Regions from separate parts of the Caproicibacter fermentans genome, predicted to be linked through region 3. Evidence: riboswitches for the same ligand, from Rfam matches in the RefSeq annotation. Region 3 holds a riboswitch; each other region holds the start of a gene.

Region 1 (10,584 bases), 1.8 Mb from region 3:
CTTCCAACGCCTGCGCCAATGCGTTCTGATCAACAATTTCTCCTCTGGCCGTGTTAATCAGAAACGCGGAGGGCTTCATCTTCTTCAAAAAATCGCCGTCTACAAATCCAATCGTATCCGGCGTTACCGGCAAATGGAGGCTGATAATGTCGCAGGAAGCTGCCAGCTCGTCCAGCGGAAGATACTCAGCGCCAAAATCATTTTCCTCTTGCTCGCTCAGACGGCGCCTGCTGAAATAGCTTACTTTCGAACCAAAAGCCGCAAGACGTTTGGCGGTCGCTCTGCCGATACTGCCAAAACCGACAATTCCAACATGGCAGGATGCGAGTTCCGGTATTCCGTTAAGAATAAAGGAAATTTTCGCCTGCCCCTGTTTACCCTGCCTTACCAGGCTGTCCCCCTCCCGAAGCCGGCGAAGAAGAGCAAGCATCAGTAAAATGGCCTGTTCCGCTACCGCTCCGCTGTTCAGAGAAGCATTATTGCAGACGTAAACACCGGCTTCCCTTGCAGCCTGCGTGTCGATCCCGTTAAAGCCGACTCCCTCCGAGTGAATCACCCGCAGATTCGGCATATTCTCAATCAGATTGCGGGAAACGGGGCTGACGGCATCAACGATGATAAAATCCGCGGTCTTTCCAATCCGAAGAGCCTCTTCCTCCCGATAGACGCTGTCAAGATATAGCAGCTCCCAGTTGTTTGGAATTTTTGAAAAATCCGTGTATTTTTCAATCCGCTTTTGGGAGGTGAGCACCAACACTTTCATTTTTGTCCCTTTCCAAACAGTCTTCTTAATTTAAAATACGCGCCGGCACTTCTGCCCGCGCGGTAAAAATGGACTAAAAAGCGCCGGAAAAATCCGGCTGCTCATACTATACTAGAATCTGTCCCATTTGACAATACCGGCAATGCTCATACTGGAAAATTATCTTAAAAATTTTTTTTGAATAAGGTATTGACATTACCGCCGCGTAAAGCTGTAAGATTTCTTTGAAAGGAGAAGAGCTGAATGGAATACAGCATACAAAAATTTGCAGGCCTATCCGGCATCAGCACACGCACTTTAAGATATTACGATGAAATCGGCCTGTTGAAACCGGAAAGACTGAGCTCTTCCGGTTACCGAATCTACGGTGATTCACAGGTAAGGCGCCTGCAGCAGATTCTGTTTTACCGGGAACTCGGCGTCAGTCTTGACGAAATCGGAAGGATCCTCGATTCGCCCGGATTCAACGCCGCCGAGGCGCTTCGCCGGCACCACGAACTTCTCCTTCAACAGCGGGCCCGTCTAAATCTTTTAATTCACAACGTCGAAAAAACGCTTGCCTTTGAGAAAGGAGAAATATTCATGGCAGACAAAGAGAAATTTGAAGGCTTTAAAACGGAGCTGGTCAAGCAGAACGAGCAGCGTTACGGCAAGGAGATCCGGGAAAAATACGGAGATGAGGCCGTTGACCAAAGCAACCGCAAAATGCTGGGTATGACGCAGGAACAATACGTTCGGTTTCAGGCGCTGGAGCAGGAGCTGAACCGTGCTTTGCTGAAAGCCTTTCAGTCCGGCGACCCGGCGGGAGAAACCGCTCAGCATGCGGCCGATCTGCATCGGAGGTGGCTTTCCTACACCTGGAATCATTATACCCCCGAAGCCCACGCCGGCCTGGTTCAAATGTATGTGGAGGATCCGCGGTTTACCGCATATTATGACCGGCTGCAGCCGGGCCTTACAAAATTTCTGAAGGACGCGGTAACAATCTATACTGAGCATCTGAAAAAAGCATAACAAACAGAGCCGTCCGTAATGAATTGCCCCAAGAAACCGGGGCATTCATTTTCGGACGGCTCCACTTTTTCAGAGTAAGGATTATACGCGACGAAAAATCGTGCGAAGTTCCCGAGCAGCCGAGGTGATATCCGGCTCAGCAAGAATAGCCGAAACCACCGCGAGGCCGTCGACTCCCGTGCCGCAAAACCGCGCGGCGTTCTGAGGGCCGATTCCCCCGATTGCCACGATCGGAATGATCACGGCGCGCCGGATTTCCGCGAGCGTTTCCATAGACCTTCCTCTATTTTATTTTTCGGAACAAAATTCCACTTTCTGCCCATCAAGAATTAGATTAGTGGTCCGTACGGCGCACATTTTTCCGCACATGGAGCAGGTATGACGATCAGCGGGCGGTGTGCTTTCAAAATACCGCTTCGCTTTCTCGCCGTCGATTGCAATACGGAAAATCTCATCCCAGTCCATATTCTTACGCGCCATCGCCATTTGACTGTCGCGCTCCCGTGCGTTGGGGATTCCCTTTGCAACGTCCGCGGCGTGCGCCGCGATCAGGCTTGCGACGATTCCCTCTTTCACATCGTCCAGATCCGGCAGGCGCAGGTGTTCCGCCGGAGTTACATAACAGAGAAAATCAGCACCCGCGCAGGCGGCGATCGCCCCCCCGATCGCCGCCGTAATGTGGTCGTAGCCGGGCGCGATATCCGTTACCAACGGCCCCAGGACATAAAACGGCGCACCGTGGCACAGGCGTTTTTCCAGCGCCATGTTGGCGGCGATCTCGTTCATTGCCATGTGGCCCGGACCTTCCACCAACACCTGCACGTCCTTTTTCCAGGCGCGCTCGGTCAAATGGCCGATTTCAATCAGCTCAGCGATCTGCCCGGCGTCGGTGCTGTCATCCAGGCAGCCCGGCCTTAACGCGTCGCCGAGTGAGATCGTCACATCGTATTCGCGCAGGATGTCAAGGACCTCGTCGTAATATTCAAAAAACGGATTTTCATTTCCCGTCATTTCCATCCACGCGAAAAGCAGCGAACCGCCCCGGGAAACAATATTCATTTTTCGCCCCTGCCTGCGGAACGATTCAACCGCCCGCCTGTTGATGCCGGCATGGATCGTCATGAAATCCACACCCTCCTTTGCGTGAGCCTCAACCACTTTCAAAAAATCCTGAGCGGTGATTTCCAGCAGGTCCTTTTCAAGATATCCGACCGCGTCGTAAACGGGAACCGTGCCGATCATCGCCGGGGACTCTGCAATCAGCTTCCGGCGGAATTCCCGGGTCTTTCCGTAATTGCTCAAGTCCATGATCGCCTGAGCGCCGAACCGGGCCGCAAGCTCCGCTTTTTGCAATTCAACTGCGTAATTTTTGCAGTCGCCCGATACCCCGAGGTTCACGTTGATTTTTGTGGAAAGCCCCTCCCCGACTCCTTCCGGGGAAAGCGCCATATGGCCGATATTCGCCGGAATCACGGCGCGTCCCGAAGCGACCTTTGTCAGAAGCTTTTCCGGTTCCATCCTCTCTTTTTCGGCGACCCTTTTTAATTCTTCCGTTATAATTCCTTTTTTAGCTGCTTCCATCTGTGTTTTGTAATTTTTCATCCTCTGATCCCTTTCATGAAGTAAAAATGATTGGTCGGTCCGTGGCCTTTTCCGATCGGCAGCGCATGCTCGATCGCCCCGGTCACATATTCCTTCGCCTCGCGGACCGCTTCCGGTACGCTTAGGCCCAGCGCCAGATTAGCCGCAATGGCGGAGGACAGCGTGCATCCCGTGCCGTGCGTGTTTTTTGTTTCGATCCTTTTGTGTGTAAAGGTGTAAAACCGGCCGCCGTCAAACAGCAGGTCCTCCGCTTCACCGGAAAGATGCCCCCCCTTCAGCAGGATATTTTCCGCGCCCATTTGGAACATCAGCTTTGCGGCAGCACGGCGATCCTCCGGCGTAATGATATTCCTTCCGGTAATGGCCTCCGCTTCCGGTATGTTCGGCGTCAAAACGCAGGCCAGAGGAAGGATCTCCTCTTTCAGGGTCCGGAGCGCCTCCGGCTGCATCAGGGCACAGCCTCCTTTTGCCAGCATCACGGGGTCGACGACCACCCCCGCGAGGCCGGTATTGCTTCAGCTTCCGCGCAACAATACGCATCAGCTCCGTGCCGGAAAGCATCCCGATTTTTACGCCGTCAACCGCAATATCCTCAAATACTGCGTCAATCTGGTCTGCAACCGTGGACGGTGCCATGTCGCAGATCGAAATCACACGCTCCGTATTTTCCGCGACGATGGACACAATCACGCTCATGCCAAACGTGCCGTGCGCGGCAAAGGTTTTCAGATCCGCCTGAATTCCGGCTCCGCCGCTGCAATCGGAGCCCGCTATCGTCAGAAGATTTTTCATTTGGTTTCCTCCTTTTCTTAATCGTATCTTAAATTTGGGGTTTTGGATTCAAAAACGGGTTTCCGTCAAACAAAAATAGCCCACCGAAACCGGCGGGTTATTTTCTCTTTGCTCCCTACAACAGCGTTAACTGACAGGTTCAAAGGGTCAGGTTTTACCTTCTCAACTCTATATGAGTCCCCCCGCGATATTCAATTAAAAAGGCGCCCGCCAAAAGAGGCGAACGCCGATCAAACAATTTCACGTTCCCTACTCCGGTGTTAACCGACAGGTTCAAAGGGTCAGGTTTTACCTTCTCAACTCAGAGTGAGTTCCCCCCGTTTTCAATTTATTATATCTTTTTCCAAGTTTTCTGTCAATTTAATTTTTATTAAAGTTTATGCATTGCAAATTCAATAAATACTTATTGTTATATTCAGATTTTTTGGCATATTTTGTCATATGCAGCTTTTTCTGAAGTTAAGCGCAAATAAGCGTCCATTTATTTGCAAAGGCACAGCCTTTACTATTTACAGAAAAAAAGAATTTTAGCGGTTTCAAAAATAACTGTTTAAATCTTCCATCGGTTAGTGAATATTATTTCATTCTTGCTGGAATTATTCAGAATGGGACAAAATGAAGACGGTTTTTGGCTTAAATTCGTCCTTGACAATCAAAGGATGTTAAACTATACTTTTATTTAAATTCATAAATACTTTTAGCATTAGGCATTTTTAATCTTTCATGATGCAAATCCGGTAAGCTTCAAAGAAACAAATTACTTAATGAAACATGGGGAGTGGTCAAGAGACCGGGAGAAGGATACCCTCTCAAAAAAGAGGACAACAGTATGGGTTTTCAGCAGCCAAGCAATTCCATACATTAAGTATTGAAGTTAAAATTTGATGCCTTGCCTATTGCGACTCGATAGGCCAGTTCTCATACATTTGGAACGGTTTGCCGTTACATAATGCACATCATGCATTCGAAATGCTCGGAAAATTCACGCATTGGGCATTTTCGGTGCGTTTTTATAAAAATTCTAGCAATGAATATTTATTAATTACCGTAATATTCTAGCCATGAAGATTTATTAAAGCGGCGGGCACATTCAGCGAAGAATGTACCTGCCGTTTCTAATAAATAAAAGGAAAAAAGGGGGATATATTTTGGGAGCATATGCCATTAAACGAATCGGTTATGCCTTACTGACAATTTTTTTCATATCTATTATCACATTTACTTTAATGAATTTGATACCTGGCGGGCCATTTCTGAGTGAAAAGAACATTCCGCCGGAAACCGTAAAGGCGCTGAATGTAAAATACGGACTTGACAAGCCTCTTCCCCAGCAGTATCTGAATTACATGGGAAAACTGATTACGGGCGATTTAGGCGACTCGTTAAAACAAAAGGGCCGTTCCGCAGATGATATTATCTTTACAGCTTTTCCAATTTCCGCCAAGCTCGGCGGCATTTCCATTTTGGTCGCGGTCATCTTGGGGGTCTTTATGGGCTCTGTTTCGGCGCTTAACAGAGGCAGGTTCTGGGATCGGCTGCTTATGGTAGTCTCAACGCTTGGAATCGCGGTTCCAAGTTTTGTCATGGCTGCTTTTCTAATGCTGGTTTTCGGGGTAAAGCTTCGCTGGCTGCCGACCATGGGCCTGCATTCTGTCACGGCCTTTATCATGCCGTGTGCCACCCTTGCGTTTTATCCGATGTCATATATTACAAGGCTGATGCGTTCCGGCATGCTGGACGCTCTGGATCAGGACTATATCCGTACGGCAAAATCAAAGGGCGTCGGAAAGTCCCTTCTGCTGTTCAAGCATGCCCTGCGCAACGCAGTGCTTCCGGTTATTACCTACCTCGGCCCAATGATCGCTTATACAGTAACAGGCAGTTTCGTCGTGGAAACCGTATTTAATATTCCCGGACTTGGGCGTGAATTTATTCAGTGCATCACTGCCCGCGATTATCCGTTGGTAATGAGCACGACCATTTTCCTTGCCGTCCTCATTGTCCTGATGAACTTAGTGGTCGATCTTAGTTACAAGCTGATTGATCCGCGCATTACACTTCAGTAAAGGGAGGACATGGAAATGGAAGCTTTTAAAAACCCGTTTTCCCTTCATTTGAACGCGGAGGATTTTCTTCCTGCGGCGGATGAGGAAAAACAGCAACTGATTATTATGAGAGAGAGCACGACATTTTGGAAGGATGCTTGGCGCAGGCTGACACATAATAAGGTGGCAATGGCTGCTTTCGTTGTGATTATTATCGCGATTCTTTTCGCTTTTGTCGCTCCCTCGTTTTATCCTTACGCTTACGACCAGCAAATTCGCGGAAGTGAATTTTTGCACCCCATGCAGTATTCCGCGAAAGAGCTGAAAGCCATTTCGGCGGGGCAAAGCGTTTTCCCGCATTTTCTGGGTACGGATATGCACGGCCGCGATATGGTGATCCGGCTGATGATGGGCACTAAGATTTCGCTGCTGGTCGGAATCATCGCCAGCATGCTGGTTTTACTGATCGGGACTGTCTATGGCGCAATTTCCGGCTTTTTCGGCGGCGTGGTCGATCTGGTGATGATGAGAATCGTCGACGTGATCTATTCGATTCCGGATATGCTGACGATTATCCTTCTTCAGGTTACGCTGAAAGCACCGCTGACCAATTTGTTCGACGCTCATCCGTCGCTTGGCTGGCTTCAGGCAATGGGTGTGCCGATGGTCAGTATCTTTTTGACATTCAGTCTGTTGTACTGGACCAACATGGCAAGAATCATCCGCGGGCAAATCATGGCTCTGAAAGAGCAGGAGTTCGTAACAGCCGCTCACGCGCTTGGCGCCTCTAACAGCCGAATCATTATTAAGCATTTGATTCCAAACTGTATCAGCGTTCTGATTGTTACCGCGACACTGGAAATTCCAAGGGCGATTTTTACGGAGGCATTCCTAAGCTTCCTTGGACTCGGCGTTATGAACCCCATGGCAAGCCTTGGTTCCCTCGCTTCCGATGCCATCGGCGGCATGGAATCGTACACGTACCTGCTTGTGGCGCCGGCGGTTGCCATCAGTTTGGTTATCCTCTCCTTCAATCTGTTCGGCGACGGCCTGAGGGATGCGTTTGATCCAAAACTGAAGGAGAATAAATGATGAAACAAGAACATTTGCTTGATATTAATGATCTAAAAGTATCTTTTTTCACCCCTGCCGGTGAAGTCAAAGCGGTAAACGGGGTAACCTATACGATGGATTACGGCGAGGTTTTGGGCATTGTCGGTGAATCCGGAAGCGGTAAAAGCGTTTCCGCCTACACTCTGACGGGTCTGGTCGACCGCCCGGGCAGAATTGTCGGCGGCAGCGTAAACTTTAACGGTCATCAGATTGAAAAGCTCCCCGAAAAGGAATTTCGCAAAATCCGCGGAAAAGAAGTCAGCCTGATCTTTCAGGACCCGATGACTTCTCTGAATCCCGTTTTTACCATCGGGAATCAGCTGGAAGAAATGCTTCGGCTGCACACCAGTAAAAACCGGGCGCAACGCCGCCAACGGGCGATTGAACTGCTGAATCTGGTCGGCGTCAACGAGCCTGAAAAACGGCTGAAGCAATATCCTCATGAATTTTCCGGCGGCATGCGTCAGCGCGTCATGATTGCCATGGCGCTGGCCTGCGAGCCAAAGCTGCTGATCGCCGATGAACCAACCACAGCGTTGGACGTAACCATTCAGGCTCAGATTATGGAATTGATGGTCGACCTGAAAAAGAAAATCGGAATGTCCGTTATGCTGATTACGCACGACCTCGGCGTCGTTTCCGATGTATGCGACCGAATTGCGGTCATGTACGCCGGGAAAATCGTAGAAATTGGAACCACAGACGAAATTTTTTATGAGCCGAAGCACTGCTATACCAACGGCCTGCTCCGCTCTATTCCAAAGATTAACGAGACGACTCACGAACGGTTGATTCCCATCGAGGGAACGCCGGTTGATTTGCTCAATCCTCCAGCGGGATGTCCGTTCGCCCCACGCTGCGAATCCTGCATGAAGATCTGTCTCAGACAAATGCCGGAATTCATACAGCATTCTGAAACCCATAAAAGCGCCTGCTGGCTGAATCAGAAAGCGCTGCTGGAAAAACAGGAAGGAGCAAACGGCGATGAGTGATAAATTGCTGGAAATCCAAAATTTGAAACAATACTTTCCTGTTAAAACAGGCACTTTCAGCAAAGGCTATGTACAGGCGGTCGACGACGTCAGCTTTTTTATCAACCGCGGCGAAACATTAGGCCTGGTTGGTGAAAGCGGATGCGGCAAAACAACGACAGGACGTACGATTTTAAGGCTTTATGAGCCTACCGACGGAAAAATCATTTACGACGGTGTCGATGTAACGCACGTTGATTTCAAGCCGTACCGCAGAAAGATGCAGATTGTGTTTCAGGATCCCTATGCTTCTCTGGATGCCCGCATGACGGTCGGCGATATTGTCGGCGAGGCAATCGACATTCACAATCTTGCTTCTTCAAAAGCGGAGCGCAAGGAAAAAATTCTGGCTCTGCTCAACCGAGTCGGGCTGAACAGCGAGCACGCAAACCGCTATCCTCATGAATTTTCCGGCGGTCAGCGCCAGAGGATCGGCATTGCGCGAGCGCTTGCGGTGAACCCTGAATTTATCGTCTGCGATGAGCCGATCTCCGCGTTGGATGTTTCGATTCAGGCGCAGGTGATTAATATGTTTGAAGATCTTCAGCAAGAGTTGGGTCTGACTTACCTTTTCATCGCGCATGATCTTGCCGTTGTCAAACACATCAGCAACCGCATCGGCGTGATGTACCTGGGCAAATTGGTGGAGCTGACAGACAGTGAGACTCTCTATTCAAACCCGCTTCACCCGTATACAAAAAGTCTTCTTTCGGCAATTCCGGTTCCGGATCCGAAATCGAGCCGCGAAAAACAGAGGATTGTGCTGGAAGGCGACATTCCAAGTCCGCTTCATCCGCCGACCGGCTGCCGTTTCCGCACCCGTTGCCCCTATGCGGTTCCGGAATGTGCCGAAGCGGTTCCCGAAATGAAGGAGTATGAACCCGGCCACTTTGCCGCGTGCCATAGAATTCAGGAGATTTAATTGGGCATTCAGTCTTGTTTGAGACGATCAGACAATCCGCCATGGGCAAAGGATTGATTCCGCAGTGCCAAAAGCAATTTTCTCTTTTTTAATTTTCTCTTACTTTGCCTTTCGGCATGATACTGTTTTATTCTTAGGGCGGACTGTTTTCTCACAACAGGACTTGGCATAAATGCGTATTTCAAATTGTAAAACGGAGGGAAAGTTTATGACAAGAAAGTTATTGTGTTCGGTGCTTGCCGCGGCGATGATTGCGACGGCTTTCACCGGATGCGGCGGCGGTGCGTCGGCTTCGTCCGGTGCGGCCTCGCAGACGGCGTCCGGCACGGCATCCACTTCCACATCAAAATCCAAATCATTGACGGTGCACGTAGGTACGGAACCGGATTCCATCGACCCGGATCTGAATACCGCGGTCGATGGCGGCATTTACATCCAGCACTGCTTTGAAGGTCTGACCAAGCTGGATAAAGACGGCAAGATCGTCAACGGACAGGCGAAGGATATCAAGGTGAGCGACGACGGACTGACCTATAACGTCACGCTGCGCGACGACATTAAATGGCAGGACGACAAAACCGTCACCGCGCAGGACTTTGTCTATGCATGGCAGCGCTGCGTCGACCCGAAAACCGCTTCCGAGTACAGCTACATGTTTGACCCGGTAAAGAACGGAACGGATATTTACACCGGCAAGAACAAGGACGTAACCAGTCTTGGAATCAAGGCGACTGACGACACTCATCTGGTCATCACACTGAACGCACCCTGCGCTTATTTCGAGCAGCTCCTCTCCCGCCCGATGTTCTACCCTTTGCGCAAAGACATCGTGGACGGCAACGACAAGTGGACTCAGGACCCGAAAACTTATATCGGCAACGGTGCCTATAAGATGACGGCCTGGAACCACAAGGAAAGCATTGTCGACGAAAAAAGCGACACCTATTACAATAAGGACGCCGTCACAATCGACAATATCAAGTTCATGCTGATGGACGACGACTCCGCGATTCAGGCGGCTTACCAGAGCGGCGCGCTGCAGTTTGCCGACACGTATCCGGTTTCCGAGCAGACCAAATGGGCTCAGACCAAGGATTACCACGCAATGGCCCAGCTTGGCACTTACTATGTAGCGTTTAACTGCCAGAAAGCACCGTTTAACAATCAGAAAGTCCGCGAAGCGCTGTCGCTCGCAATTGACCGTAATTATATTATCAACACCATCACGAAGCAGGGCCAGACTCCTGCCGACGCGTTTGTCTCCCTTGGAATCGGCGACGCCGACACCTCCAAAGACTTCCG
Region 2 (10,584 bases), 730 kb from region 3:
ACTTTCTTGCTTTTGGAGCTATTCCTTTGTGCAATTTGCTATCGCAAATTCATTTTGCAACAGCCCCTTTTTAATGTTCATTTTGCTGTGTCAAGTGGTTTCTTCCCAGTCGACAACTTCCTTAACAGCCGGATGCCGCGCTTCATCCATGAGTTTCAGCATCTCAAGCGCACTGCGGAAATTCTTCGTTTTTTCTTTTTCGACCCAGGTAATGCTGCCCTGCCAGGATGCGTTCTGCCGGAATTTAATATGCACCAGAAAAGTAGCCCTGTCCTGCTGTAATGCCGTATCGATCTCCGATTCCATGAAGTTCTCCACCTTTCTGACAAACGTTTTCGAGTACTTGGATTCAAAACTCCGGCTTTTAAACGACGCCTGCGGAAACTGCATACTGTCGCACAGACGATCCATCGCAAGGAGGAGTTCGGTTTCGCTGTTAAAGTTATAGACCTTTCGGTAAAAGCCGCTGTAAAGGCGTCCGGTCAGTTTGCTGTCCTGAGCACTGTCCAGAGAAACTAAAATCTGCGCAGGTGAAAGTTTTTCTTTTCTGTTTGTCATTAACATTTCTTTCACTTTCCATATTTTCCGTTTTTTTCATTATATCTGATTTCGGTTCGCTCATGGGCGCTGATTTTCGCTTAAAATCTCTTCCTGGATGAAATCCGGAAAGAAGAGCCAGATTTTCCTACAGACTTCCACCATTCTTTCGGTCTCTCGCTTTCGGAACGCGATTATGAATCCAACGCACGAAGAGTCGTCCGTTTTAAAAGGTAAAAGAGCAGTATGCTCGCCATCAGAGAAATCCCCTCCGCAATGGGAAAAGCATACCATACCGCTTCCAGCCCGATCTTAGACAAAAGGTACGCGCAGGGCAACAGCACGCCAATCTGTCTCAGAAGCGAAATGGTCAGGCTTTTGATTCCGTCTCCAACCGCCTGAAAAGTCGTGGAAAAGACAATACCGAACGCAGCGGGCAAAAAGCAAAGCGATATGGTGCGCAGCGCAGGTACTCCGATTTCAAGCATTCTGTCGGACGCGTTGAAAATCAGCAGGAGCTTGTCTGTAAACAGCCAGAATCCGGCCACCCCGACCGCCATGATAGCCGCCGCAATGATGCAGCCGATTTTGACGGCGCTGAGCAGTCGGCCCTTGTTTTTTGCTCCGTAGTTATACCCCATCACGGGCATCAGCCCCTGATTCAAACCGAAAACCGGCATAAAAACAAACGACTGCAGCTTAAAATATGCACCAAAAACCGCAACCGCAGTCTCGGTAAATCCGATCAGGATTGCATTCATACCGACCACCATCGCAGAGCCGGTGGACTGCATCACAATAGCAGGCAGCCCGACCGCGTAAATATTCCGGATGACGTTCCAGCTGACATGAAACCCCCTGAATTCAATTCTGACTTCATGCTCCCGGAAAAAAAGCACCAGCAGTCCGACGCACATCGAAAGAATCTGCGCAATCACGGTCGCAATCGCCGCTCCCTTCACGCCGTATGCGGGCACGCCGAACAGTCCGAAAATAAAAACCGGATCCAGCAGCATATTGCCGACGGCGCCAACCAGCTGAAAAAGCATTGGAAACACCATATTGCCGGTCGCCTGCAGAATTTTTTCAATATTGATTTCAATACAGGCCCCAAAAGAATATACGCAGACAATATTCATGTATACGGACCCCATGCTGACAATTTCGGGGTCTGAAGTAAAAGCGCGGAGAAACGGTTCGGATAAAAACAGGCCGACAAACAGAAAAAGCAGACCGTTCGCGAATCCAAGCAGCAGGCCGTGCGTTGCAGCCCGGTCCGCCTCTTCTCTGCGGTTTTCCCCCAGCCGGCGCGCAATCAGCGAATTCAGTCCGACTCCGGTGCCCACCGCAAGCGCGATCAGGAGCGTCTGAACTGGAAAAACCAGCGATACGGCAGTCAGCGCATTTTCGCTGATCTGCGCGACAAAATAACTGTCGACTATGTTGTATAATGCTTGAACCATCATGGACAGGATTGCCGGAACGGACATTGAAATGATCAAGGGAAAAACGGGCATGGCGCCCATTTTATTCTGTCTAGTTTCTTCCAAGTGAATTGCCCTCCTTTAAGTATCTTTTATTGTATCTGATTCCGGCAAAACTTACAACTAGATAAAAAAATAAGGTTTCGGAAAATCGGCTCCGCCGTTAGTCCGGCAAATAAAGAACGGGCGGCAGCTGTTTCCTGAAAGATCAAAACGGACTTGCAACAATCCGGGGCCGTCCCGCATATACTGTCTGTACACGATTCCAAGGGGGCGAATACCATGTTTGGCGCATTTTTGGGGCTTGCACTATCCGGCTTCCTTTTTCTGGTGCTTCACGTTACCGGCTCCGGTTCTTTTCCCCGTCCGTTAACAGCGCAGGAAGAAAAGGATTGCCTGGAAAAAATGAAGAAAGGGGATCAAAAAGCAAAAGCGAAGCTGATCGAACACAACCTACGGCTGGTTGCCCACATCATCAAAAAGTATTACTCCAGTTCCAGCGAACAGGACGATCTGATTTCCATCGGCACGATCGGGCTGATCAAGGCAGTCAACACATTCGACAGTTCCAAGGGCATTCGTCTTTCCAGCTATGCCGCAAGATGTATTGAAAATGAAGTGCTGATGTATTTTCGTTCCTCCAAAAAAAGCGCGCAGGATATTTCCATCAACGAGCCGATCGACACGGACAAAGACGGCAACACCTTGACGCTGATCGATATTATGGCAACGGAGGACAATATCATTGACAACCTGGACTATAAGATGAAATCCGAACAGCTGAAAAAATACATAGACAATGTTCTCACTCCCCGTGAAAGAACCATTATCAGATTGCGGTACGGCCTGGACGGCATCGATCCGCTGACTCAGAGGGAGGTCGCGCAAAGGCTTGGCATTTCCCGTTCCTATGTATCGCAGCGCGCCTAATGTAAGCGCTCGATATTCTGGTCTGTTCTAGTCTCTTGCTTTAGATTAGCGCAAGACCCGCATTGGAAAGATAATGTAATAAGGCCCGATTGACTGGTGCGTAGTTGGAATGTGATATACAAAAGCAGTCCGTTTCCAAGAGAGACGGACTGCTTAAAATGGCATTGAATTTCAATTGGTCACCTTAATACTGAAAAAATCATGAAAGTCAGGTCCGTTGTGAACAGTTGAACCATGAGAAGGACTTTATTATGGAATACTTGCAATACTCTTGCCAAATTGAAAGTTGAACGCTATCGAAAGCGTGGGGCCATATTTATTATTTTCAATGGCGTTGATCGTTTGTCTTGAAACATTGCGCATCTTCGCCAGCTCTTCTTGTAATATGTCCTTTTCTTTTCTGTAATGCCTTATGTTGTTTTTCATTTACGAATCGGTTTATCTATATAGATTAATGTTTAGCGGAATTGACATGGCAGCCAATAAGTGATAGGATAAAGAAAACAAAATATGTTGCGGGGGAACTCTTATGAGTTGAGAAGGTTAAAACCTGACCCTTTGAACCTGTCAGTTAACACTGGCGTAGGGAAGCAATTCATTATACGGAACAATGAATAAGTGCTTTTCTTACAGAAGGAGGGCACTTTTTTATTCTATAAAACCGAATACGTTGCGGGGGGACTCAAACGGATGCTGTCCGCACGAGTTGAGAAGGTAAAATCTGACCCTTTGAACCTGTTAGTCAATACTGACGTAGGGAAGCAAATCGACGTGATATAAGGATGCTTGCTGAACTCAGCAGGCATCCTTGTTTATTCAGAAAGGTAAGTGAGAAGCATGCCGTTGAGAAGATCACGAAAATGGGTGCGATCGCGGCGTACGCCGGCCGACATCGCCAAAGGCTTGAAAGGTGCCCGCGAAGCCGGCTACCGCTTGAGTGAAGCCCGCCGAAAGCTTGGTTGGGAGGAAACATTCCGGCTTTTCCTCGATGGGGAAAAAACAAAGGCATATTACAAAAGCGTTCCGCCGGAGGATCAGCACAGCTGTTCCATAGCGGAAAAATGTGCGCACTGCTCACTATGAACCGGATGCTGGACGGGCTGGATGCGGAACTGAACTCCGCAGAGAAAAAGTAAAAGAAAAAAAAAGAATAAATGGGTGCCTGTCTGTGGGTAACAGACTGAATTGCGGGTTGACCGCAGGGCTGAGATTATACCATAAAACTTGATCTGGGTAATACCAGCGGAAGGAAGAATAGGAAATGATCAGTAAGGAGAACATTCAAAACCGGATGATTCAGGCGGTGGAAACCGTAAAGCGGACGAATCCTATGGCAGGATCAATCACCAATTCTGTGACGATCAATTTTGTAGCCAATGCTCAGCTTGCAGTCGGCGGCTCAGCCGCTATGGTCTACCTGCCCGATGAGGGTGAATCTCTGGCGAAAGCCGGCGCAGCTACCTACATAAACGTCGGTACCCTTTTGCCGGTTTATGAGCAGACTTTACCCCGCACAGCCAAAGTCCTGCACGATCTGAGTAAGCCATGGGTTCTGGACCCGGTCGCGGCCGGTTTCGGCTTGCTTAGGACGGAACTGCTCAGACAATATAAAGAGTATAAGCCCAGCGTGATCAGAGGGAACGCTTCGGAAATTATCGCATTGGCCGGTTTGTGGGGATTGGACGGCAGTTCGGAGGAATCCCATGTCCGCGGTGTCGATTCTACGGATTCGGTAATTGCCGCAAGGGCGGCGGCTGTCGCGCTGGCCGGGTGGACAGGCGGAGCTGTGGCCGTATCGGGCAAGACGGATTTGATCACCGACGGTTCCGTCATAGCCTTCTCTCAGGGAGGGTCGCACTTTATGGAAAAAATCACCGGGTCGGGCTGTTCCCTGGGTGGAGTCGTCGCGGTCTATGCAACGGCCGCCTCACCGTTTATTGCAGCGCTTACTGCTTCCTCCGTGTACAATTTAGCGGGGAGCCGTGCTGAAAATGAAGTGGACGGTCCCGGAAGTTTTCAGACTCGGTTCCTCGACGAACTGTATAAAGCAACCGCAGTGGAAATTGCCAACAACCCGTTTGAAATTGAGGAGGTTTAATCTATGAATGCACTGATTGCAGTCGCAATCGCGCCCTGCGGCATAGGTGACGAGCTCGCGCCCGAAGTAGCCGAAGTCGTGAAAGTAATTCGTGAGTCAGGCTTACCGAATCATACGACGTCCATGTTTACAGAGATCGAAGGCGAGTGGGATGAAGTGATGAAGGTTGTAAAAGACGCAACCTTCGTGCTTGCCGGCAAAGGTATCCGCACGGAAGTTGTTCTGAAAGCCGATATACGTCCCGGTTTTACAGACATGATGAATACCAAGGTCGATAAAGTCAACGGTATTTTGGGAGGACAAAATGAGCGTCAGAAATAAATTGGACATTTCAGCATACTTTGTCGTGGGGCCTGAGAATACGAAAGGCCGGCCCGTTGTGCCGATCATTCAGGATGCGGTTGAGGGCGGCTTCACATGCCTGCAGATCCGTTCAAAAACCGTCTCGGCACGCGAGCTGATTCAGCTAACCCATCGGGCTTCCGAGGTGATCGCGCAAGCCGGTAAGTCGGATACGGTAGCACTGCTGGTGGACGACCGTCTTGACGTTGTCCTGGCGGCGAGAAAACAAGGGATAAAAGTGGATGGAATCCACGTTGGGCAGTCCGATATCCCGGTGGAAGTCTGCCGGGAATACCTGGGCGACGATTCCATCGTTGGTTTATCAGCCCGAACGCATGAATTATTTGAGTACATCAAAACGGCGGATGTCAGTCAAATTGATTATTTTGGCGCCGGACCGCTGCATGAAACAAAGACAAAACCGGACTGCGGGCTCAATTTGGATGGGAAAGTGATCACCAGAAGTTTCGACGATATTGCAAAGCTTGCCAAACTCAGCCCGATTCCCGTCGTAGTCGGCGGAGGTGTTAAGCTTGCTGATATACCTCAGCTTGCTGAAACCGGAGTCGATGGTTTTTTCGTGGTATCCGCAGTGTCTGAAGCCGACAATCCAAAGTTAGAAGCCGCCAAGCTGGTTGATACCTGGAAGTCCCATACACCCCTAAAGAGGTGATACGCAGCAAAAGCCGCTGATCCATCCTATCACAAACTACGTTGCGGTCAGCTTCAACATCACGCCGGCCATCGGAGCATTCCCGGTCATGGCCGACGATATCGGAAACGTGGAGGCCATCGCTTCGATTTCCCAGGCTATATTTTTTAGAAACGAGATAACATTAATTTTTTCATTGCAAATGCGGAAGGCGTCGGACGCTGAATTTTAAAGCCGCGATTTTTGACCTGGACGGGACGCTGATCGATTCCATGGGCGCATGGAGAAATTGATATTGATTTTTTGGAGAAACGTAATCTGCCTATGCCTGGAACTCCTTTTTTGAATGTCTCGACACCATTCCTTTTAAAGGAGTCCCAATGACTTTCTATACTTTCGCGAATTTGCGAACTTTATTGTACTCTATCGGTACTGTTTCTAACAATACTGCAAAATAACCTATAGAAGATTGATTTTTGAAAAGTCGATATCACCGTTTTCTTTCAGCAGGGACTTTTCGCAGTGTACCGCTTCGACTTTCCCGATAAACATTTCGTGGGACCCGGTCATGATGGAATCGACAACCGAGCACTCGATGTTGACTGGGCAGTCCTCCAAAATCGGGGCGTTAACTTTTTCGCCTTCCGCGACGGCCGCGCCGCATTTCGCCAGTTTATCCTCGTCCCGCCCGCTGTGACTGCCGAGGTAATCAAACATTTCCTTCTGCTCCACGCCGACGAGATTGACAACAAAGCACTTCGTTTCCTTGACCATATGGTAGGAATACCTAGATGGGACGATCCCGACCATCACCATTGGTGGGGCATAACTGCAGTTTCCGCAGTAAGCCACGGCAAGCGCATTGTTTTTTCCGTCCGCTCCCCGGCATGACACAAGGATTTTCGGCGCGGGCTGAAGGCAGGATTTCATGTTTGCATTTGCTTTTTTCATTGTAAAAGACTCCTTTTTAATATTTTAAACAGCTGAGGTAAATATGCTTTCGCGCAGCTTGCTCATCGGGTTCTGCGTTGCTAAAGTAAGATATTATTGGCACGGCTAAATCCCCCCTATCGGCTTTCCAAGCATATATCATCAACGCACATTCGATCCTTTTTTCTGCAAGGTACAACTGAGGTCGTTTGGCTGATCAATACTTCCGTTTTTTTAATCGCGCAAATTTCAATTAACCCTATACCGTGCAAAGGTTTTTCTTTTGAATATTCAGGTTTTTAAAATAATGAATCGTACTTTGCAGACACTGAGGTTTCTCATTTTTTAAATGCTTGGACTTTTTCCGGACCCACGGAAGTTTGTGCTTATATAGCGCCCTGATACCCGTCCCTGCCAATATAATCATCGATTTTAAACGGATCAATTAAGCCCCTGTTACGCATAAATGACGCTCTTTCCAGTCGGACAGGAAGGCATAAACATTGATGGGATGGAAGCTGAATTTACTTTTCGGAGCCATGACGCCAGCAATTTCTTCTGCAAAATTTATTTTTGCAGTTTTGTCTGCATACGACCCTATTAGAACCGCATTCCGGGCAGGAGTATTTTCCGTTTTTGATGGATTCCAGATTCTCATAACTTTCCATCCATTCTTTACCGCAATCCAGACACTGAACCGGACAAATGTTTCTGGTGAAATTCCCGCCTTCTATATGAATCGTTTTTCCGTTTATCAGACTGTCAGCGATTTTTTCTCTCGCTGACAAAAGAATGCGCTGAAAGGTTGGACGGGAAACTTGCATTTTTTCAGCACACTCTGTCTGCTCAAGTCCTTCAAGATCTTTCAGGCGGATAGCCTCCAGTTCTTCAAGTTTTAATATGTTATCCGGGATATCATCCAGATTTTTATCCGAAGGAATAAAATAGGGTATAGTAGGTATATTTTCAATTTTTCTCCATTTTGTGGGCCTTGCCAAAATATCAGCTCCGTTTCATCTTTCTCACCTTAGATACTTTCAGTATGCTTAAAAACATATTCGTTTAAACAAACGCCAAGCTTTTGGGAAATCATCTCGCATTTTGCTTTTAAGAGAAAGAAAATCGGTTTACCACAACCCGAAAGGGCTTCAAAATTCCCCTGTCCCTTGCTTATTATAATATCTGCGCATTCAAAAGTATGTAAAAACTCCTCGCTGCAGTCTTCCAGAACAGCCCCTGGCGCGCTGCATCCGGTCGAAATAATCTTTGTATAATCAGCCAGACCGGAAGCATAAGCATCTTCGACTGTCGCATCGTTAATGACCGGCTCGCTTCTAACTGCATAGGTAGTGTCAAGAGGAAAAAGACGCTCGGCCAACACACGGTCAAAAACAGTCTCCCCCGCGTTATCGCCAATAATCAGCAGGCTTTTAGCGGTTTTCAGCTTGTCTTGAAAATGTCCGAGATCACATATTGAAAAATCTTTTCGCAGTTCTTCTTCGATACATTCCATCATTCTCCCATTATTGTTGATTGCCGAATCTATAATATTCCCGGTGGCTGCAATTTTAAGTGCCCAATAAAGACTATTCTGTTTGCTCTTTAAAAAGCCAAGAAGATCAGGCAATATTTTTTTTGCTGCATTGATGTCTCTTTTTTTAATTTCCGCATAAGGGTCTTTTACACAAGTGTGTTTTTTTACCGCCCGGTGGATTGCTTTACACAAGTCAGGCGAGGATTTATATTCTTTATAATGTAATAGAATCCGAATGGAATCTTCCATTATCTTTTCCTGTAAATCAGTCTGATCCGTTGCCAAGCGGGATGCTTCCAGCGCTTGCCGCAACATGCAGGGAAGGCAGTCAAGTAATATTTCCATTGAATCCCTCTTATTTATAATTTATTTTTATAGTAACTATCCGATAAATAAATCGCGCCTAAGGGATTATGCGCTAAAATCCTGTCCTTTACAGCGAATACGGTAATTGGAGCATCGGAGTATTTGATAAACAAGGAATCATGCCCGACACACAGGCCCAACATAATGTTTAATTCTGTTTTAGATTTATTTAGAAAAACCGCTTGCCCAATCGGATTGCACATTGGTTCATAAGTCCCCGGGCGATTCTTTTGGGAATCCTGAATGCCCAAAAACTCTTTTGGAACGCTTCCGTTTTTACAGATTACGGAGAATACTTCAAAGCCATGATTTTTTAGGATGGAGCAGAAAATCTGCGCTTCTTTGCTGAGCCCAATGCAAAAAGCGATTCCTAATCTGTGAAATTGACATCTTTGCGCAAAATCAATAATTTCTTCCAATCTTGTTTTTTTACAGTATCCTTCTGATTCTACCAAAGCGGAGTTATACGCAAGCTTCGCGATTTCCGGCTCTTGATACTTTTTCTTGATGTTCTCAATCTCATTTGTTTCCCGACAAGGGCAATTTTGAGGGGCGTTCTCTAAATCTCCGGTTCTGCAAGAATGTTTTTGACAAAATGCGCACGTATCCATATTTGTTCTTCCTTTTTATACAGTAAAAATGGGATAAACCATATTTACATTATGTTAGCCCAATGGTAAACATATGTCTATGAAGACTATCGTTTATCACTTATTTCGGATATTCTTTCTGTAAAACTTTTTCCCTCATAAGAAAATTCAAGCAGTTTGCCTTGTTTCACCATACCCAATCCGCTTTCATTAAATCGTTCTTTCCATCATCCATCCATAGAAGCGACGCATTTGTGATGACGGCTATTTTGACATGAATTTGTTTCAGCAGGTTAATCTCAGTTCCCAGATTAATGTCGAGAGTGGGCTCCCCATCGGGAACAAAAGAAAAATAATCGGCGTGCCTATTTTGGCTGTTAAGTTGTTTCATCTTTAGTTCTGCTTCGTGAAAATACACTTCGGTCTGTAAAATATCTGTCTAACAGCCCGCATTTTATCTGTTCTTCCGAGCTGACAGTAAATACAGGAATAGAGCAGATCTTCGGCGGGATATTATTGATGCCAATGCTCTGGCCCAGACGTCTTGACGGTACAGGTCCATATACGATCATTTACGATTAAACCCCCGGTAAATCACTTTGTTTTATAATTGTACCAGGTATCATCTTATCTATAAATAATATTCCGTCAAGATGATCAATCTCATGGCAAAGAGCACGCGCCAGCAGCCCTGAGCCCTCCAAATCATACGGCCTTCCGTTTTCGTCAAGCGCTTTAACAATAACTCTTTCAGGGCGTTTTACCTTGCCGTAAATGCCTGGAACACTCAGACAGCCTTCTATTTCCTGTTGTTCACCTAGCGCTTTAACTATTACGGGATTAATGAGTTTAATAAGTCCATTTCCATCGTCTATGACTATAACTCTGCGCAAAACACCTACCTGGGGAGCCGCTAATCCGGCACCATTAGAATGATACATGGTTTCAGCCATATCTTCAAGCAAGGTTCGTGTTCTGAAATCGACTTTTTCAACAATTCTTGCTTTTTTTCGTAAAATATCATCTTTCTGATCATTCATAATATTTCGCAGAGCCATAGATATCTACCCTTTTCATAAAATCGACTTACGCGAAAAAGGCAGGGAAAACCTGCCTTTTCT
Region 3 (10,584 bases):
ACGTATTTTTCAACATTGTAAACAGGTATCACAACACTGATTACCGGCGTATGCGTCTCAGTCAAATCGGTTCTTCCTTTCCAAGACAGCGTTTTCCGCAGGCGCGGTTCCGCTTGTTGTGAAGTCTAAAAAACGGCACATCCGGCTCTTCAAAAAGTCAAGCCTGCCGTCATCACCATTTTTGCAGATTGCGGCATAAAAGTCAAGTTGTTTTTCGCGCGGCGCGGCGTCTCTCCGCCGTTTCACGCCGCGGGTTCCCCCTGCGCGGTAACATCGTCGTTCGCCGCCGCGCCCGCGGCGGAATCTTCGGAAACCGGCGAAGAGGCGGCCGGCGCGGAAGAAGCGGGCGGAGCGGAGGAAACCTTCGCCGCGGGCGGCGGGGAGGACGCGGGTTTGGAGGATTCCGCCGGCTGCGCGGAAGCGCCCCGCGCCGCGGATTCGCGGGTCAGGTCGGTCCCTTTGCCGTAGGCATAATAGGCCGGCTGCGGCCGGTAATAAGAGGACGGCAGGTCTTCGGTTTTTACCGACGTCCCGTTCCTGCGAAAAATTCTCTGCGCCTTCACCTTATATCCGGCGCGCGCCTTGGAGGTCATCTTGATTACGCCCTTATTCAGCGACGGGTCCAGAATATACTGCGCCTGCGTCGGGGCGGAAATGGTATCGGTCACCTGCGAAACGACGTCGACCGAGTCGTATCCGTCCGGATGATAGCCGTAGACGGCCGCCGTCAGCACGCGGTTTTTCACGGACGTGACCAGGTACACGGGGTAATCGGCCGGATTGGTAAATTTAAAATCCAGACCCGGGTAGCTGACGGTCGCGTCCTGCCCGATCGGGCAGTAGCTGGACGGGATGGAGTGATTGTACCGCTCGGTGATTTTCATTCCGGCGCGTACCGCGGCGCCGTAAACGGTGGTGGAGGCCTGGCAGATGCCGCCGCCGTATTCCTGAACCAGCTTTCCGTTTAAGATCGCGCCGGCCTGCTTGTAACCCTGCGCCTGGCCGCACTCTCCCGCGGTGCCGAAAAAGGAGAACGTCGCCCCCGGTTCCACACAGACTCCGTTTGCGGAAAGGAGCGCTCTCGTCATATTATAGGTTCCGTTCGCGTTGTTTTTACTGACCGTGCTGAAAGTTCCCAGCAATTTCATGTGGGCTTTCAAGTCGTCAAGCGTGCCTTTAAACGGGACTTCCCCGGTTGAAAGCGAAACCGTTCCCACCCCGCCGGATTCCAGCACGGATTTTGCCCCCGCGAGCAGTTTTTCCCGGTCGACCGAAACGCCGTTTTTCCCGTTTGCAAACGAAAACTGCTTTGTCTCCGTGTTGAAAGCGGTCACACGCGGGTTCTGCGCGGCGGTATCCACTTCGTCGGCGACGGCGTTCAACGCGGACTCGAGGGACGATTCCTCCACTTTGCCCGTCACCGTATAGGTTTTCGGCGAGGTCTTCAGGCTTTGCACCTGCCGGTAGCGCTCTTCCCGGTCCCCGCTGCGCGCCCAGGCGTAGGCCTCTTTCAGAACATCATTCGTATTATATTGAAACTTCAGATTCTTATTCGTAATCCGCCAGGTTTTGCCTGCGCCGGCAATCCGCAGCTCCACCGGGCTCTGCGCGCCGGACAGGGCCGCTTCCACGGCCGCTTGCGCCTCGCTCATGCTTTTCCCGCCCAGTTCGACGCCCTGAACGACAATTCCGGAATAGAACGCGTCGGTGTCGATCGCGGCGGATACCTCCCTGGAATGTTGATATCCTAAATAGAGACTGCGTCCCAGCACCGCGCCCGCGACAATCAGCAAAACCAGCGCGCCGGCAACGGCAGCTTTGGTTTTCCTTCCGGGTTTTCCCACGGCCTGAGGCTGCAGGGCCTTGTTTTCAGCAATCATGCACGTACCCCCTGTTCGGCCATGCGGCCGCGACTCCATTATATCCCCTGCTCCGCCCCGCGTAAAGTCACAGTCCTGTTACCATTTTGGCTTGCGCTTTCGCGCCGCCGGGGCATGGTATCTTTTCCAAATATATGATATAATAATTTTGGTATAACCGGCGAAAGCTCCGCAAATGATCAAATTCAGGGGTGTTTACGTGAAACTCTTAATTCTAACCGCGGCAACCGGCGGCGGGCATATCCGCGCCTCCCGCGCCATACAGGCCTATATTTCAAAGAACTCCGCCGGCAGCGAAGTGGTTGTGGTCGACGCGCTGAAAAGCATCAGCAGCGTTCTGAACAAAACTGTCTGCGACGGATATCATTTTCTTGCGACAAAAACGCCGAAGGTATTCGGCCAGCTTTACCGCAAAACAAACGAAGAGAGCCTTCTTTCCACTCTGGTCTCCCGGTTCAGCGGGGCGTTCAGCCTGAAGCTGGTGCCGCTTCTGGAGCGGGAAAGACCGGATGTGATTATTTCCACCCACCCGTTCGCGACCGAAATGATCTCTCACCTGAAATGGGCGGGCGCCGTCACGGCCCCGCTGATCTGCCTGATGACCGATTACGGCCCGCACCGCGCGTGGGGTTGCCGACCACGTGGACGCCTATGTGGTCGCGAACGGCGACATGATCTCTGAAATGGAAGCGATGGGCGTCCCGAAAGAAAAAATTTACCCGTTCGGGATTCCGGTTGAAAACGTCTTCTTCACGGCGGGCGACCGGCCCGCTTTTCTGAAAAAGATCGGGCTGGACCCGTACCTTCCCACCATCCTGATTATGGCGGGCAGCTTCGGCGTGACCAACATTTTGAAAATCTACCGGCAGATCGTGCGGCTGGAGCAGAACTTTCAGATGATCGTCATCACCGGGCGCAACGAGCGCCTTTACGAGGAAATCGCCAAGCTGATTCCGGACAGCCCCAAGCCGACCAAACTGGTGTTTTTCACAAACGAGGTTGAAAATTATATGCACGCCGCGGACCTTTTGATTACAAAGCCCGGCGGGCTGACCGTTTCGGAGGCGCTCGCCTGCGGAATTCCGCTGGCCGTTTTCGACGCCATCCCCGGCCAGGAAGAGGACAACGCCAACTTCCTTCTGACCCATAACATGGCCGTCAAGCTGGAAAACGGCCAGGACTGCGGAGAGACCATCCGCTCTCTGCTTGCGGACAACCGAAAGCTGAGCGAAATGCGCTCCTCCTGCAAGGGCTTCGACAAATCCCGTTCCGCCGAAAACATCCTCCGGCTGATCCAGGAGTTGTACGAAAAATCCCGATAAAAATTCCATGGCAGCAAAAAATCCCCCCGCGCGGTTTCCGAAAACTCCGCGCGGGGGGATTTTTTTGCGTTTTTTCTAAACCAGCTCGTCCAGAGTCCCGCCGGCCTGCGTGCTCAGGTCCGCCTTACTCTCTTCCGAAACCTCCTGTACCGCCGTCAGGCCGGAGACCGGAATCAGCATGCGGTAAGACGCTTTCAGCGCGGCCATGGAAAGCACCGTGCTGTCGCTTCGCTTCGCGCCGTCTTTTCCGTCTTTCTTTTTCAGCCCGGCCGGGCGTGAGGATTCCTGCCGTTTGATCCGGCGAATCTCCTGTTCGATTTTCGCAATCAGCTTTTCATATTTCCTGATTTTACTGGTGACTTCGGTCTGAGACATCCCGTTTTTATTCGCCTTGTCTTTGTAATCCGTTTTGAGCTTCTGGACATCCTGCTCGAGCCGGACCAGCTCCGAAATCCGGTCCTGTTCCGTGCTCTGCCCGGAATCCGCCGTCTGAGAGACTGCCGAAGCCGCCGCAATTCCTTCTACCGCCATAAAACACCCTGCTTTGCTTCTTGATAGAATATATATCGGCAGAAGAGCTGGAATATTTAGGAAGCCAGGGGCCGCTTTCTCATTTTTCTTTTCGTTTTTTAAATTCCGGCATGAATCCGGGTAAATCAGGGAATTCTACAAAAGCGGGCAAAGCCGGAATCAGGACTGCGGACCGGAGCGGCCCAGGCAAAGCTCTTCCGGCCGGACAAACCCCATTCGAAGCGCCCGGTCGCGCAGGAATAAATAAAGCTCCGCCTGCGCCGCGCTGTAATACGGCAGAACAAACAGCATGCCGACGCCAAAGCAGAGCGCCCCCAGCAGAAACCATCCCAGAAAAGACAGGTCAAAAACAAAGATCGCGCCCTTTTGGCCGTCCGTCATTTCGCGGCTGATTTGCCGCGCGCGCTCGCCGGGCAGGGACGGGTTGTCGGAAAGAAGAAACGGAACCATGCTGTACTCCAATCCCTTTACAATTCCCGGAATGATCAGAAGCAAAGTCCAGAGACAAATAATAAGCTCCGTGAGAAACATGGCGCTCACGCCGTTCATGTAATTCCATCGGAACCCGCTGAACGCGGTTTCCACCTCGGCGGACTCGAAATGATTGCGGACAAAGTAGCGGGAAACTCCGATAACGAGGGGCTGCACGACAAAAATCGCGTACAATATTCCAAGCCACCCGAAATGGAAGCTCCATATGAAGCTGCCCTTCGCGCGCGTTTCGGCGGAAAACCACGGAAAAATTCCGAACCCGCGCCAGAATCCCGGGTCCGCAAGCTGAAAGCCTCCGGTTAAAAGCAAAAAAAGAAAAGTAACCAGAAAAGCGGTCCAGTACCTTCCGCGCAGGGCGACTTTCGCGTTTGATTTTAGTATTGACCGGTCCCACATGCCGAATCCCTCCAAAAATCCCATTCCATCCGATAAAACCCATACTGCCTATTCAGTATATGCGAACAGCCTGCCGGTCATCCGCGCTTTTATTATTCTACCGCAAATCCGCGGGGGATGCAATTCATGAGACCGGAGAAAAATCCATTTCATTTTCCATATATTTACAATTTCAATTCCCTGAGGTTGACATCCTGCAACCTACAAGTTATAATAGAGTTGTCTGTTTTTAAAAATGAACCGATCAATTTTCGATTTTGATAGGATTAAGGGAGTGATGGAATGCCGAAAGTAGAAGTCAAAAATTTATATAAAATTTTCGGTTCCAATCCAAAAAAGATCATCCCGCTTCTGGAAAAAGGGAAAGGGAAAGCCGAAATCCTGAAGTCCACGGGACACGGAGTCGGCGTGAACAACGCGAATTTTCAGGTGGAGGAAGGAGAAATCTTCGTCGTGATGGGGCTTTCCGGCAGCGGAAAGTCCACGCTGATCCGCTGCCTGAACCTGCTCATCCGGCCGACTGCCGGCGAGGTGCGGATCGACGGCGAAAACATCGCCGCCAGCAATAAGGAAGCCCTTTTGAAAATCCGCCGCAAAAAGATCGCGATGGTTTTTCAGAATTTCGCCCTGCTGCCGCACCGCACGGTGGAAAGCAACGTGGAATTCGGGCTTGAAATTCAGGGCGTGAACCCGAACACCCGCCGCGAAAGAGCGCGCGAAGCGCTTCGCCTGGTGGGGCTGGAGGGACACGAGGACCGCATGCCCTCCCAGCTTTCCGGCGGCATGCAGCAGCGCGTCGGCCTGGCGCGCGCGCTGGCGAACGACCCGGATATTCTTCTGATGGACGAAGCGTTCAGCGCGCTTGACCCGCTGATCCGCAAGGAGATGCAGGACGAGCTGCTGGCGCTGCAGACCAAAATGCACAAGACCATCATTTTTATCACGCACGACCTGGACGAGGCGCTGAAGCTCGGCGACAAGATCGCGATCATGAAGGACGGCGTCATCGTGCAGACCGGCACGCCGGAGGACATCCTTACGAATCCGGCGGACGATTACGTTCGCGAATTCGTACAGGACGTCAACCGCGTCAAGGTTGTCACCGCTTCCACCATCATGAGGAGGCCGGACCCCATCGCCTACGCGAAAGACGGCGTGCGGGTTGCCGTCCGCAAAATGAGGGAAGCTTCCATTTCCAGCATTTTCGTCGTCGACAGGGACCGGCACCTGAAAGGGATTCTCTCCATCGACAAAGCGGTGGATCTGCTGAAGGCAGGCGCCCACGAGCCGGAGAGCGTCAAGGACGCCATCGACACAAATGTGGAGACCGTTTCGCCCGACACCTCCATTGAAACACTTCTTCCCCTCGTCATCAATTCCAAATACCCGATCGTCGTGGTCGACGAGGAGCAAAAAGTGGTGGGCATCATTATGAAAGTATCCGTTCTGTCGGGTATCCTCGGGGAGGATGATGAAAATGAATAGACTTCCGATCGGGGATGTGGTGGAAAAGGCCATCGACTGGATGACGGAAAACTGGGCCGGTTTTTTCGGCGGGATCAAAATGATCCTGCTCTGGGTCGTAACTTCCTTCGAGCACCTGTTCAACTTTATCCCGTTCTATGTCATGATCGTGATTCTGGCGCTGCTTGCCTGGCGTCTCGCCGGCCGCGGCACCGCGATTTTTACCGCGGTCGGGCTTCTGGTCGTCGTTTCCATCGGCCTTTGGACGGAGACGATGGAAACGCTGGCTCTGGTCATAACCAGCACGCTGATCGCCCTGCTCATCGGGATCCCGGTCGGCATCTGGATGTCGCGAAGCGAGTCGGCCAACCGCATCATCCGGCCGATTCTGGACTTCATGCAGACCATGCCCGCCTTTGTGTACCTGATTCCCGCGGTTTATTTCTTTGACCTCGGCGTGGTGCCGGGCGCCGTCGCGACCGTGATCTTCGCCATGCCGCCCGCCGTCCGCCTGACAAACCTCGGCATCCGGCAGGTTCCGGGCGACGTGATCGAAGCGGCGCGCTCCTTCGGCTGCACCGGCAACCAGATGCTGTTCAAGGTGCAGATTCCGCTCGCAATGCCGACCATCCTGGCCGGGCTGAACCAGACGATCATGCTTTCGCTTTCCATGGTGGTCATTTCCTCCATGATCGGCGCGGAGGGCCTCGGCATCACCGTGCTGCAGGGCATCACGCAGCTGGAGGTCGGCAAGGGATTCGAGGGCGGCCTCGCCGTCGTCATTCTCGCGATGATTCTGGACCGCATCACGCAGGGAATCGGCAAATCAAACCGAAATAAGATCAACGCTAAATAATCTTATCGGAAAATGCCACTTTGGCTTTTCAATAAATTCACACATTCTATTCTGAAAGGGGATTGAAATGAAGAAATCAATTACAGCGGCAATACTGGCAGGCGCAATCTGCCTGGGTATGCTTGCGGGATGCGCCCAGAACGGGGAAAGCAGCTCCGCGGCGAGCCAGACAGGCAGCGCGAAAAACGGGGGAACGAAACCCGAGATTCAAATCGGTTACGTCAACTGGTCGGAAGATATCGCCATGACGAACCTGATGAGCGCGATTTTAAAAGATAAGATGGGGTACGATACCAAGCAGGTTCAGACGGACGTCGCGCCGGTATTTGCTTCTCTGGCAAGCGGCGGCACCGACGTTTTCCTGGATTGCTGGCTTCCGGTTACCCATAAAAGTTATATGGATAAATACGGTTCCGAAGTGAAGGATTACGGGGTCAGCTTTGACAACGCGAAAATCGGCCTGGTCGTTCCGTCCTATGTCGATATCGACAGCATCGACCAGCTGAACGCCAACAAAGATAAATTCGACGGCACCATTGTCGGCATCGATTCCGGCGCGGGAATCATGACGACGACCGACAAGGCGCTTGAGGATTACGGCCTTGATTACAAGCTGATGCCGGGCAGCGGCCCGACCATGACGGCGGCGCTGAAAAAGGCCGTTGACAACGAGGAGCCGATTGTTGTGACCGGCTGGCAGCCGCACTGGATGTTCGCCAAATGGGACTTGAAATTCCTGAAAGACCCGAAGGGAACCTACGGCGAAGCGGAATCCATCCACAAGCTCGGCTCTAAAAAGCTGGATGAGAAAGCTCCGGACGTTGCGAAGTTCCTCACCAATTTCAAGATGACAAGCGATCAGCTCGGCGACCTGATGGGCGCCGTCGCGGACGCGGACGATCCGCTGGAAGCGGCCCGTTCCTGGATGAACAGCAACGAGGACCTGGTCAGCGGCTGGCTGCCCGCGAAATCTTAACCGACGGCATATTTTCTTCCAAACAGTATTTTTCAACAAGGAGCGGCGCCCCGGACGGGGCGCCGCTCCTTGTTGAAATCCAAATCCGCCTAAGAATCAAAGGAACCTCTTCAGAGGTTTATAAAGAAGGCCGCCGACGACCAGGCAGATGGCGAAATCCGGCAGAAGAAAAGCATTATACGCCATGGAATAAAGCCACGGATGACCGCTCCATTCCGCCGGCACCCACGAAAGGTAAGCCGTCGCGCCCGAAATGACGTGACATACAAAGCGCAGAAGCACTCCCGTGAACATCCCCGCCACAAATTTCGGGAAGCTCCTGCCGTAAACGGCGGCAAGGCCCAGGAACGCAAACGCCAGAAGATAGTCAAAAAGAAACGATACCGTAATTGCCACGGGAGTCAGCCCCCACGACATCACAGCCGCGAGGTCCAGCAAAAGCTGGATCACCCCGTAGGTAAAGCCCGTGAGCAGGCCCCATTTTACGCCGTACTTGTAGCCGATCAGCAAAATCGGCAGCATGCTGCAAAGCGTCACCGACCCGCCCAGCGGCATCTGGTAAAGCTTGATCAGGCTCAGCACCGTCGCAAGCCCAAGCATGACCGCGCTTTCCACCAACCGGAGCACCGTCGGATTCAGTCCCGTTGTTTTCGTGTTCTCATTTGTCATAATTGCCCCTCCATTTCGTCCGGAATTCTGCTAATGGAGAACAAAAAACGCCCCGCGGCCTGCGCGGAGCGTAACTTTCGTTTTCCTACGCTGGCATTATCCAGATCAGGTTATGGGTTTCAGGCGTCAATCCGCCTGCTCTCAGCCGGGAAATACCCAGCACCCCTTTTCTATTTTGGGATTATCATACAACAGCGCGTGTTATTTGTCAACCAGAAAATCACGCAACTCTTCGACCGAGCCGACGAAATTTTCCGCGCCCTCGCGCTCCATTTCCTCCTGCGAGCCGAACCCGTACAGAACGCCGACAAAATCGGTTCCGGCCCTGCGCGCGCCGCCCGCGTCGTACTTGGTGTCCCCGACCATGACCGCGCGGGACGCCGGCACGCCGGACTGCTCCAGAACCGGCAGAATCAGATGTTCTTTTCCCCTGCCGGATTCGGAATCGTCTTCGGTCGAAATATAATCCATGGGCTGCGCAAGACCGAAATGATCTAAAACCCGCTTGGCCGGGGTCGCCGGCTTGGAGGTTGCGACCGCAAGCAGGACGCCGCCCGCCTTCAGCTGCGCCAGAAGATCCATAATGCCGGGGTAAACCGAATTTTCATACGCGCCCCGGCTGTTATAATAATCGCGGTAGAACCGGATGAATTCGGAGACGGCTTCCTCATTCATTTCCGGATACGTCTCATTGAGCTTGTTCCGGACCGGGGGGCCGATAAATTTGCGCAGGGTTTCCCGCGGCGGAACCGGCCAGCCGATTTTTTGAAAAGCTTCCTTCAGCCCGCCGGTGATCCCCGGCGCGGAATCCGTCAGGGTGCCGTCCAGGTCAAACAGGACGAGGTCATGACGAAAGCTCATTCGGCCACCGCGCTTTTTCTTTGGTCGGCCTTTTGCAGAAAGCGGTCGCTTTTCACGCTGACGCGTTCATGCGTGCCGGTTGCAATCACCCCGGCGTTGTCCCGCGCTTCCAGGCGAAAGCGAAATATCCTTTTTTCATGCTCCAGCAGCTCGGCGGTCACCGTTACGGCGCAGCCCGGCGCGGTCGGCGCGAGGTGCTCCACGGTGATTTTCGACCCGACGGTCGTTTCGCCGTCCGCAAGGAATCCGGCGGCAAGCTCCATCGCCGCGTTTTCAAAAAAGGCCGAAACGGCGGGCGTTGCCAGCACGGGCAGCGCCCCGCTGCCCATGCGGGAGGCAAGCAGTTCCTGCGTGACGGCGTATTCTTTCGTCAATCGAGTATCCGGCATTGTAATTTCCTCCAGTTGCATGATATAATAATATGATTTCTTTTGTGCCCGGAAAGAACGGGCACGGTATTCTACTTTATTATATCATATCCAAAAAAGGATTTCATCCTTGACCGCCGGGAAATCCGCGAGGATTTCCTTGCGGCCGGTTATTACCCAAAGGGAGGCGCCTCCATGCCGGAAAGCATCACCGCGCCGAACGGACGCGGAAGAATTCACCTGATGGACGAGCTCCGCGGATTCGCCGTGTTCTGCATGGTGTTTTACCACGGATTTTATACGTTCGGCTATCTGTTCGGAAATAATATCGGCGTTTACTTTTTCAATTTTTTTATGCCCGCCGAACCTTTTTTCGCCGGGATGTTCCTGTTTATTTCGGGCATCGCCTCGTATTTGACGCACTCCAACCTCAGGCGGGGGACGAAGCTGCTGGCCGTCGCGCTCGGCGTGACGCTGGTCACCCGGATTTTCGTGCCGGAGGACGTCATCACGTTCGGCGTGCTGCACTTTCTTGCGGTCTGCATGATCCTGTTCGGCTTTTTGAAGCCGTATGCCGACCGGTTCCGTTTTTCGTGGATTGCCGTGATCGCATGCTTCGCGCTGTATTTTCTGACCCGCGGCGTGCCGCGCGGTTTTCTGGGCTGCGGACCGGGCTTCGGCATTCCTCTTCCGGGCGGGCTTTACACGTTCGCGTGGCTCGCGCCGCTCGGCTTTCCCGGCCCCGGCTTCGAAAGCTCCGATTACTTTC

What was found. A riboswitch is a leader RNA that binds a small molecule or an ion and turns the genes downstream of it on or off. The one in region 3 is predicted to bind thiamine pyrophosphate.
Region 1: it holds a riboswitch for thiamine pyrophosphate, as region 3 does, so the genes downstream of both, thiD (bifunctional hydroxymethylpyrimidine kinase/phosphomethylpyrimidine kinase) here and HCR03_RS11865 (energy-coupled thiamine transporter ThiT) in region 3, are expected to answer to the same signal.
Region 2: it holds a riboswitch for thiamine pyrophosphate, as region 3 does, so the genes downstream of both, HCR03_RS08205 (phosphomethylpyrimidine synthase ThiC) here and HCR03_RS11865 (energy-coupled thiamine transporter ThiT) in region 3, are expected to answer to the same signal.

Annotation. Positions count from the first base shown of each region.
Region 1 covers NZ_CP060286.1:262,739-273,322, reverse strand. Annotated here, with positions in the region: gene HCR03_RS01365 (2-hydroxyacid dehydrogenase) at 1-763, opposite strand, end outside; gene HCR03_RS01360 (MerR family transcriptional regulator) at 1,007-1,777, shown strand; gene HCR03_RS01355 (thiamine phosphate synthase) at 1,859-2,050, opposite strand; gene thiC (phosphomethylpyrimidine synthase ThiC) at 2,066-3,379, opposite strand; partial or broken gene thiD (bifunctional hydroxymethylpyrimidine kinase/phosphomethylpyrimidine kinase) at 3,376-4,171, opposite strand; TPP riboswitch at 4,400-4,499, opposite strand; gene HCR03_RS01340 (ABC transporter permease) at 5,320-6,237, shown strand; gene HCR03_RS01335 (ABC transporter permease) at 6,253-7,308, shown strand; gene HCR03_RS01330 (ABC transporter ATP-binding protein) at 7,305-8,321, shown strand; gene HCR03_RS01325 (ABC transporter ATP-binding protein) at 8,314-9,282, shown strand; gene HCR03_RS01320 (peptide ABC transporter substrate-binding protein) at 9,491-10,584, shown strand, end outside.
Region 2 covers NZ_CP060286.1:1,663,522-1,674,105, forward strand. Annotated here, with positions in the region: gene HCR03_RS08185 (hypothetical protein) at 91-558, opposite strand; gene HCR03_RS08190 (MATE family efflux transporter) at 732-2,087, opposite strand; gene sigK (RNA polymerase sporulation sigma factor SigK) at 2,304-2,951, shown strand; gene HCR03_RS08200 (helix-turn-helix transcriptional regulator) at 3,201-3,377, opposite strand; TPP riboswitch at 3,459-3,558, shown strand; gene HCR03_RS08205 (phosphomethylpyrimidine synthase ThiC) at 3,789-4,034, shown strand; gene thiM (hydroxyethylthiazole kinase) at 4,213-5,049, shown strand; gene HCR03_RS08215 (thiamine-binding protein) at 5,053-5,370, shown strand; gene HCR03_RS08220 (thiamine phosphate synthase) at 5,354-6,064, shown strand; partial or broken gene HCR03_RS19765 (hydroxyethylthiazole kinase) at 6,081-6,206, shown strand; gene HCR03_RS08230 (flavin reductase family protein) at 6,503-6,994, opposite strand; gene HCR03_RS08235 (DUF134 domain-containing protein) at 7,498-7,971, opposite strand; gene HCR03_RS08240 (damage-control phosphatase ARMT1 family protein) at 8,001-8,852, opposite strand; gene HCR03_RS08245 (DUF1847 domain-containing protein) at 8,867-9,484, opposite strand; gene HCR03_RS08250 (hypothetical protein) at 9,651-9,854, opposite strand; gene def (peptide deformylase) at 10,042-10,521, opposite strand.
Region 3 covers NZ_CP060286.1:2,393,342-2,403,925, forward strand. Annotated here, with positions in the region: gene HCR03_RS11820 (glycosyltransferase) at 1-65, opposite strand, end outside; gene HCR03_RS11825 (hypothetical protein) at 58-246, opposite strand; gene HCR03_RS11830 (VanW family protein) at 243-1,880, opposite strand; gene HCR03_RS19820 (MGDG synthase family glycosyltransferase) at 2,080-2,562, shown strand; gene HCR03_RS19825 (glycosyltransferase) at 2,522-3,202, shown strand; gene HCR03_RS11840 (hypothetical protein) at 3,278-3,733, opposite strand; gene HCR03_RS11845 (DUF975 family protein) at 3,893-4,621, opposite strand; gene HCR03_RS11850 (quaternary amine ABC transporter ATP-binding protein) at 4,904-6,106, shown strand; gene HCR03_RS11855 (ABC transporter permease) at 6,099-6,941, shown strand; gene HCR03_RS11860 (glycine betaine ABC transporter substrate-binding protein) at 7,009-7,917, shown strand; gene HCR03_RS11865 (energy-coupled thiamine transporter ThiT) at 8,014-8,586, opposite strand; TPP riboswitch at 8,652-8,763, opposite strand; gene HCR03_RS11870 (HAD hydrolase-like protein) at 8,788-9,447, opposite strand; gene HCR03_RS11875 (thioesterase family protein) at 9,444-9,836, opposite strand; gene HCR03_RS11880 (DUF1624 domain-containing protein) at 10,011-10,584, shown strand, end outside.